DNA from 2 places in the Synechococcus sp. RS9916 genome. Region 1 is predicted to be linked to the other one. Evidence: predicted binding sites of a transcription regulator. Region 1 holds the regulator's gene; the other holds the start of a gene.

Region 1 (4,208 bases):
CTGATCCAGCTCACCATTCAGGAGCTGGGAACGGCACTCAGCCCAGAGGGCCTGAACTGCAGCCAGGGTGTCTGGCTCCTGTTCCGAAGCGGGCTCGGCCAGACAGCAAGCAACATCAGGCCGCAACCACTGGAGCCGGCCACAAAGGGTGAGGCGGCGATCAGGCCCCTGAGCCACCCCTCCCTTGAGAAACTGCACCACCATCACCCGGCTGCCGAGACCTGCAGCACGCAGGGCCTGGCTCAAAACGGAAGCAAAGCTGCCCCGATAGGGAGCGGTATGCACCTGCAGCTGCCCCTCTGGAGACACCAGATGCAGGGGAGGGCGAGCTGGCAGCTGAGGCAGAGGATGCAGACCTGCACGCTCCAGTGTCCGGTGATCTGCGCTGCGGACCTCGCCGGGACGGTGACTGGTGCTGAGGCTTGCTGTCATCAAGAGCTCGTGCGTCCGGGGGTGACCCGCTGGATTCAAACCTAGCGCCGCCGGATCAGTTCACAAGCCTTTTGACACTATCCCTGGTGTCACGGTGTCGACCGACACCCTTCTCTCCCCATGCGGCTGTGGAAACCGGCAAACGGCCCCTGCCAGGCTCAGACCATTCACGCCTGCGCCCCACAACGCCATGACCAGCCTCAGCAGCAGCGGCACCCACTCAACGCCTGGCGAGGAGCGCAACGACGGCCGCAGCGCCGCAGACCTTCGCCCCTTTGCCATCAACTGGGATCCGATGGGCTTCGCCATAAGCTCCCTGATCGTGCGCACGGGGCGCACGGCCGTGCTCTGCAGCGTCTGTCACCAGGAGGGCGTGCCCCGCTGGCGGAAAGGACAAGGCAAAGGCTGGCTGAGTGCCGAATACCGCCTGTTGCCGGGTTCCACCCCCGAGCGCCAAAACCGGGAACTGCTCAAGCTCTCGGGGCGAACCCAGGAAATCCAGCGGCTGATCGGCCGCAGCCTGCGGGCCTGCATCGACATGGAAGCCCTGGGAGAAAACACCCTGTTGATCGACTGCGACGTGATCCAAGCCGATGCAGGCACGCGCACCGCATCCATCACAGGGGCCTGGGTCGCGCTGAAGCACGCCTGCGACCAACTGCTGGCGCAGGGACTGGTGACGCGCCAACCCATCACCAAGCAGGTGGCCGCCGTCTCGGTGGGCCTGGTGAACAGCGCCCCACTGCTCGATCTGGACTACAGCGAAGACAGCCGTGCGGATGTGGATCTGAATGTGGTGATGGACGAGCACCAGCATCTGCTGGAGATCCAGGGCACTGCCGAGGGAGCAGCCTTCAGCCGTAGCGAACTCAATGGCCTGCTGGATCTGGCTGAACCAGGCCTGCAGCAGTTGATGGACAGCCAGCGCCAGGCGCTCCGTAATCGCTCGATTTCGTGATGGTTGCTACACGGCACTACGGAACTGATCCGTAACTTCCAGTCACCTGCAAAGCCATCCATGCCGGGAGTCATGCACGGCTTCAGCCGTACCGTTACTCCAGTACCGGGACCGATGACCCTGGTGAACACCCCCGAGAAGAAGGAGCGCACCCTCCTGGATGTGATCCGTGGACTGGATGGCGCTACCTCGGAAATGGTGGAGCGCAATAAAACGATCTTCTTCCCTGGAGATCCTGCAGAGCGGGTGTACCTGATCCGTCGCGGTGCTGTGCGCCTGTCGCGGGTTTACGAGTCAGGGGAAGAGATCACCGTGGCGCTGCTGCGGGAAAACAGCCTGTTCGGTGTGCTGTCGTTGCTGACCGGCCATCGCTCCGATCGCTTCTATCACTCCGTGGCCTTCACCCGCGTGGAGATGTTGACAGCCCCCGCCGCATCCGTACGTCAGGCGATCGAAGCGGACGCGAGTGTGGGGTTGCTGTTATTGCAGGGCCTCTCCAGCCGGATTCTGCAGACCGAAACGATGATCGAGACCCTCACCCACCGCGACATGTCGTCGCGACTGGTGAGTTTTCTACTGGTGCTCTGCAGAGATTTCGGCGTGCCAGGCGATCGCGGGATCACCATCGATCTGCGCCTGTCCCATCAAGCGATCGCCGAAGCCATCGGTTCGACTCGCGTCACCATCACTCGCCTGCTGGGCGATCTCCGCAACGCCGGGCTGGTGGAGATTGACCGCAAAAAAATCACGGTGTTGGATCCGATCGCGCTGGCCAAAAAGTTCAGCTGAGGGATCTTCAGGTGACAATGGTCGCCGGTTGGCCTGAGCGTTTCCCGACCGCTGAACGACGTTGACCGGCTGGCTGCTGATCCTGATCCTGCTTGTCCTTGGTGGAGTCCTCTCCACCCTGGGCGATCGTCTGGGGTCCAGCGTTGGAAAGGCGCGCCTCAGCCTGTTGGGCCTTCGCCCCCGCAGCACCGCTGTGGTGATCACAGTGCTGACCGGCAGCCTGATTTCAGCGCTCTCGCTGGGATTGCTGCTGCTGGTGAGTCGTCAACTGCGGGTCGGTCTGTTTGAGCTCAATGCGCTTCAAGAGAAATTGCGCATCAGCCGCAGCGAACTGGAACGCAGCCGTGAAGCCCAGGCCGGAGCAGCCCGCTCTCTCTCCCAAGCCCAGCGGGAAAGTGAGCAGGCCCGCCTGGATCTCACAACAGCCAAAGCGAAAGCCGATGCACTGCGCCAAACCCTGGTGCCCCTGCAGAAAGAACGGCAACGGCTTGAAGCTGAGCGACAGCGCCTCAGCCGGGATGTCCAGGCCCGCGATGCAGAAATCCAGCGCACAGAGAACGAGCTGGCCGACGTGCGATCACGCATCAGCAAGGGCGAAGCCGAACTGCGCGAATTGGAACAGCAGCGACTCGCTCTGCGCCTCGGCAATGTGGTGCTCAGCAGCGGCCAGCCCTTAGCGACCGCCACGCTCCGTTTGGATCGTCCCAACCAGGCCAAACAGGTGATCGACCAATTGCTGCGGGAAGCCAATCTCCAGGCCTACCAACGCGTGCTCCCTGGGGAAACCCCCGACCGCCAGATCCTGTTGGTGCCCCGCAATGACATCCAGCGCCTCGAGTCCACCATCACAAAGCCGGGAACCTGGGTTGTGAACATCCGCTCGGCAGCCAATGTGTTGCTGGGAGAGGAAGTGGTCTACGCCTTCCCGGAAGTCAGACCTAACACCACCGTGGTGCAACGCGATGCGGTGCTGGCCCGAACCGCGCTGGAACGGGATGAAACCAACAGCGAAGCCGTGCGCAACCGCCTCAACCTACTGCTGGCATCGGCTCTCGCTGAAGCGCAGCGACGCGGGTCGCTGGTGCAAGGCTTGCAGTTCGATACCAATGCCCTGAACCAACTCGGCAGCACGCTGCTGCGTCGTTCTCCCTCTCGCATCGAACTGAAGGTGATTGCCAATCAACGCAGCGACACCGCAGATCCGGTGATCGTGCGGATCGAGCCGGTCGGCACCATTCCCCAAGCGCGCATCAATGAACGCCGTAACTGAGCGAACTCAGCCACCCCTTCGCGGCATGGTCGCTGCAGTTGATCCCGGTCGCAGCAAATGCGGCCTTGTGCTGGCTGACTGCAGCCAGGGTGAAATCAAAGATGCCCTCGTGGTGCTTGCAGACGACACTCGCACCCAACTGGAGCGGTGGCACCAACACACACCCCTGGAAGCTTTGGTGATCGGCGATGGCACCTCCAGCAAGGCATGGCAGCAGCAACTCCAACACCTCGCTCCAATGCGCATCGTGAAGGAAGCGGGCACGACCCTGCGCGCCAGAGACCGTTACTGGCAAATCTGGCCCGCTCGCGGGTGGCGGCGGTTCTTGCCCAAGGGCCTCCAGCTCCCCCCCGGCGAATTGGACGGCATCGCGGCGCTGGTCTTGCTGGAAGATCAGCTCCCTCATCCCTTGACCTGGAGCCATCCTCCCCAACAAGGACCTGGACTCAGAACCGTGCCCGCACGGTGAAGGTGTAATCGCCTCCTGCTTCCAGGTGATAGTCGGCCTTCACCAAAAACCGCAGCAGGGCGTCCTGGATCAACGCCCGGCCTAACGAAGGCTCCACCGTGAGTTCGCCCCCTTCGAATGTCCAGCAAAACTGCCAGTTGAAGCCACCGGCACTGACTTCACCTTCCAGGCACTTGTCCTGGAAGCTCTGCCTCAGCACGCGCAGATGGGCCGTGGTAACTGGGAGAGGGGTCACGCAGGCTCCTCCGGAGCCAGATTCAGTCCATTGAGGCGGTTGCCTGCCCGCTCCA
Region 2 (4,208 bases), 2.3 Mb from region 1:
GTTTCAGTGGCGTGCTGGTGGTGGCCGTGGGTCTGGCCATTGATCTGGGGTTGATCGGTAATGGCCGCGGTGCAGCCCGCCGTTCATGAGCGGACGCAGACACACATCGGCCTGCCGCATTCAATCCAAAGAAAATGTGAAAGAGAAAATTGATTTTGCTTGGTGATTAATACTCAAAAATACTGATTGATCTTTAGCTTTCCTTTCTAGTCGTCAGGATTTAGTGACCGTAATGTGTCGGTCATCGGACCGTACATAGCTATGAAGGCAATACCTGCTTCGCCGCTCTCCTGTTTGAAGTGGAGAGACGATGGCGATCTGTCAGACCACGACACTGCAGCTCTGGTGGCTCGCTTGGTTCGTGTGGAGAAATCCAGGCGCAGCCTCCAGGACCACCACAACCACAAGCTCGGAAAAGCGGCGAAGCCAGTGATTCCGGCGCCGTTGGCGATTTAGGCGTCGCTGTTCAGCTGCTCACGCACCCGCTTCACCGCCAGGCCCGCTTCGCTGGCGGTCACACCACTGAGCAGCACCAGGCCCAGCAGTCCGATCAGCTGGTTCTGGGGGGCTTCCGGTCCCGAGGTGCCTCCACCAAGGGCAGCGCCCACTACAAACCAGGCCGTGGAGAGGATCGAGGTGATCCAGTAGGCCTTCCAGCGGCGTTGGTAGAGATAGCCCGCACCCAGGCCGGGCAACACGTTCAACAGGGCACCCACCCAGCCGGCGGACGCAGCAAGCACCTGATCGCGGCTGGGAGGGGTCATGGGTGTTGTTCTGAGGCCCCGCACTCTGGCGGATTTCGGACCGCTCAGGGGGTGAGCACCGTCACTGGCAGTCCTGGAGTGCCGGCGTAGAACACGATCACCTCCACCTCGCTGCCCGGCAGAGCTCTGCCGAAATGCACCCTATTCACGACTTCAATCAGGGCTTCTCCGGCGCCGAATTCACGTGTGCCGCCGCCCTTGAGTTGCACTTCGAGCCGCCCTTTGGTGATCACCGCAGCATTAATCACCGGATGGGTGTGCAGCGGCAAGGTGACGCCGGCGGGGATGGTGATGCGCAGGATCTGGATCTCGGGCTGGCTGCGTGGATAGGCCGGCAGGGTGTCGCCATCCCACTCCTGGGTGGATTTCGCCAGGGTTTCCACCTGAATGCCCAACGCCTTTTCCTTGCTGCCACCGTGGGCAAGGGCGGCCGGGCTTTGGAGCATCGTGTTGGCCAGCAGCGCAAGGAAGGCCGACACGAAGGCAGTTGTTGGCTGGATCCTGGCCATGGTGCTCTGCTGGCTTCGATCAGTCTGGCGAGCTTCTCCGAACTGTCCTCGGATGGGGATCGTCAGTGGTGTGGTGGCAGGGGGATGCTGAAGCTCATCCAGGCCGAATGGGTCTACCCGACTTGCCGACCATGAAGCTTGATCACGCTCGCGCCGAACCGATGGGAACCTTGATCGTGGATGGTCGCCATCAGCCATTCCGAGCTTTGGCCTGCGCACTGGGTCCTTCGGCGATTTCTATCCTTAGCGCTCGCTGAACAGGATTGCGTTTGAGATGCAGTCAGGTTTTTAACTTGGATCGGTCTTGGCTCTGAAAATCTTCCGATCCAAGGTCGCGCTGTGGTGCGTGTTTGTGCTCAGATTGGATTGAAGCATCATTGCTCCTTCTTGATCTGATCCAACACATGCAAAGTAGAGCATATGTTGGATGTCGCTGTCTTTAAAGAAGGGTTTCATGCCGTGAAAACGACGCTGAAGGCATCAAGCGTGATGAGCCGCTAAAAACTCCTCGTCGGCTTCGCGCATGGCTTCGGCATCATCTTGGAACCAGCAGCCATAGAGGAGATGGGTGATGCGATCGACGTCCATCCCACGATCTCCCACTTCTTCCCATAATCGCTTGGCCAGTTCTGCGTCACCGCGCTGGAACTGGGCCTCGGCCAGGTCGCGGGCCACGGCCAGATACGCCTGCCGGTCGTTACGCAGTCGCGCTTCGGCACTCGCGCACTCTGATTTGGGGGCGTCCTTGATGTATTGGATTCCGCGGTAGTTCAGCTGGGGATGGTGATCGCGCTTCAGCTGGGCGCGGCAGGTGTTGTAGTGCTGTTGGTGGTAATTCAGTTCCCGGCAAGCCTTGGGTGCAGGCTCGTGGTGAGTGGTGTACGTCTTGCCCCGATACAGAAGAGTCGTCATGAGTTGTTCCGGAGAAAGCTCAGGTCCCCGTTCCATGGCCTGAGTCGAGCTGCGCCCCGCATGGGCGGGGTGAACGTTGGTAGCGATTGCTACAAAGTATTCAAGCAAGCTTGGCTCTCGGAGTCCGAGTTGTTGTGATTTTCTTTATCACCCTTGGTTTTAAGTGCTAATGCTTAGGTCTTGCAAAGGTCTTGCATCCTGCTGTTCCAATTGATGGGTCGCTCTTGGATCTTGCCGGTTGGATGTATTGCCTTGTCTCTTTCGCAGTTGGCAATGTCTCGGAGGTTTTCCAGCAGCCGCAAACTGGGTGTTGCTAATTTTTCTGGGGTTGGTGTCGATGACACAGAGGGTTTTAAGCTTGTGTCCGTTTTCTTCTTTGAGCCGATAGCCCACGTCGATGCGATTATTGGGCTGATTTGTTGCTCTATCGTGAGTCATTCGTTCGTTTGCGGATAGTGCTCATAAACGGTTGTGTGGCTGTTTTTGTCAATGGCCAGCACTGCGTAGGGCTCCGGCGTGATGCCGTCATCGTCCATCCCTGGTGAGCCCATCGGCATGCCAGGAGCTGTAAGGCCGCGAATGGAGAGATGTTCTGTTAGTAGGCGGCGAATGGCGGCGGCTGGCACATGCCCTTCGATGACGTAGCCCTCCACCAGGGCGGTGTGGCAAGACTCCAGCTCCGGGATGATTCCGTTGGAGGATTTCACTGCGTCCAGGTTGTTGCTCACTACATCAGTGATGACAAAACCAGCAGCGCTGAGGTGGTTCTCCCAGGAGGTGCAGCAGTCGCAGCTGGCGGAGCGATGCACCACCACCTTGGGGTTGGTTTGTGCCTGCGCACTGGCCGCAGCAACCAGCAGCACCAGCAGGCTGCTGAGCAGATAGCCGGTCATGCGCAGGAGCAGGGATTGCAGCGAAGTCATGCAGCCGCTTGGGGAGTGAAAATGCTGATGTGAGCACCCATGCATCCTGGCTAGGGAATGGGGCAGATGCCGCTGGACCCATGGTCACACGCACCCCCACACTTCATGAGATTGATCAGCACAGTATTGGCTTGATGTTGATCTGGTCATTCATCGTCCTGACCCTGGTGGTCACTGCATTTCCATTGATCGCTGTGTTCAGCTAAATTCAGAGGGATTTGGAAGGAGTTAGGTACAACAACGTGGGTACTTTGTTCTTCGCAATCTGAGGAGGATTTCTCCCGCATTCGTTTTAGTGTCATCGCACTGTGACGGGTGGAGTTCTCTGATGGCGACCCTGGCTCTGGCGAGTGTGACTAATCCTGCTCTTGAGGAACGCGATGCGATCGAGTCGTATTTCGAATGCATCACCAGTTGTGATTTGAATGACGGTGTTTGTGTGGAGCACTGCGTGGTGGTGCATCTGCGTGCGGAGCCTGACGACGACGGATGACGGACGTTGTTGCCGTAGCGGCCCCTGATCGCTGAGTAACCCCACTGGGGTGGAATGCTCCTGTCAGAGATGACTGGGCGCCCTAAAGTGATCTCAATGAGAGAGGTGCTGATGACTCTTCTTCTCGTGTTCAACCTGCTGCTGGTTGCAGTGATCCTCACCGACTATGTGGTGCGGCAGGTGCTGGAGCGTGTCGGGGACTGGCGCCGGGTGCAGAAGATGCTCTCCGGTCACCCTGAGATGAAAGGGGTCCACCCTGACCAGGATGGCTTGGTGGTCTTTGATATCGACGAAGACCTCGGGTCCTTCATCCTCGATAACGAGGACCCTGGAGAAAACCGACCTTTTCGCGTGGTGGTGCCCGACTTCGACGACGAAGACTGACGCTCGGCTCAGGTCACTGGGTCAGGCAAGTGCAGGGTCCCGCGCAGAAAGGGCACGACCCGGCCGCTGATGAGCACCCGCGTGCCATGCATCTGGCAGTGCAACGTTCCTCCCCGTGCCGACAGTTGGCGCGCATGCAGCGACTGCTTCCCCAAACGCTGGACCCAGTAAGGCACCAGGCTGCAGTGGGCGGAGCCAGTGACCGGATCCTCCGGGATGCCGA

The links. Region 1 encodes NtcA, which controls nitrogen genes in cyanobacteria. Its sites were predicted from a motif close to GTANCNNNNGNTAC; they were not measured.
Region 2: a site for NtcA is predicted at 2,265-2,278, ahead of RS9916_RS15015 (DUF4278 domain-containing protein). Genes of this name have one in related genera too.

Annotation. Positions count from the first base shown of each region.
Region 1 covers NZ_DS022299.1:2,446,356-2,450,563, reverse strand. Annotated here, with positions in the region: gene RS9916_RS12255 (cob(I)yrinic acid a,c-diamide adenosyltransferase) at 1-432, opposite strand, end outside; gene rph (ribonuclease PH) at 623-1,390, shown strand; gene ntcA (global nitrogen regulator NtcA) at 1,505-2,179, shown strand; gene RS9916_RS12240 (DUF3084 domain-containing protein) at 2,241-3,449, shown strand; gene RS9916_RS12235 (hypothetical protein) at 3,475-3,918, shown strand; gene RS9916_RS12230 (DUF3146 family protein) at 3,896-4,153, opposite strand; gene pth (aminoacyl-tRNA hydrolase) at 4,150-4,208, opposite strand, start outside.
Region 2 covers NZ_DS022299.1:160,161-164,368, forward strand. Annotated here, with positions in the region: gene RS9916_RS01005 (hypothetical protein) at 1-89, shown strand, start outside; gene RS9916_RS01015 (hypothetical protein) at 453-764, opposite strand; gene RS9916_RS01020 (cupin domain-containing protein) at 809-1,273, opposite strand; gene RS9916_RS15015 (DUF4278 domain-containing protein) at 1,754-2,221, opposite strand; gene RS9916_RS01030 (DUF411 domain-containing protein) at 2,620-3,108, opposite strand; gene RS9916_RS14690 (hypothetical protein) at 3,437-3,601, shown strand; gene RS9916_RS01040 (hypothetical protein) at 3,713-3,985, shown strand; gene RS9916_RS01045 (PhzF family phenazine biosynthesis protein) at 3,994-4,208, opposite strand, start outside.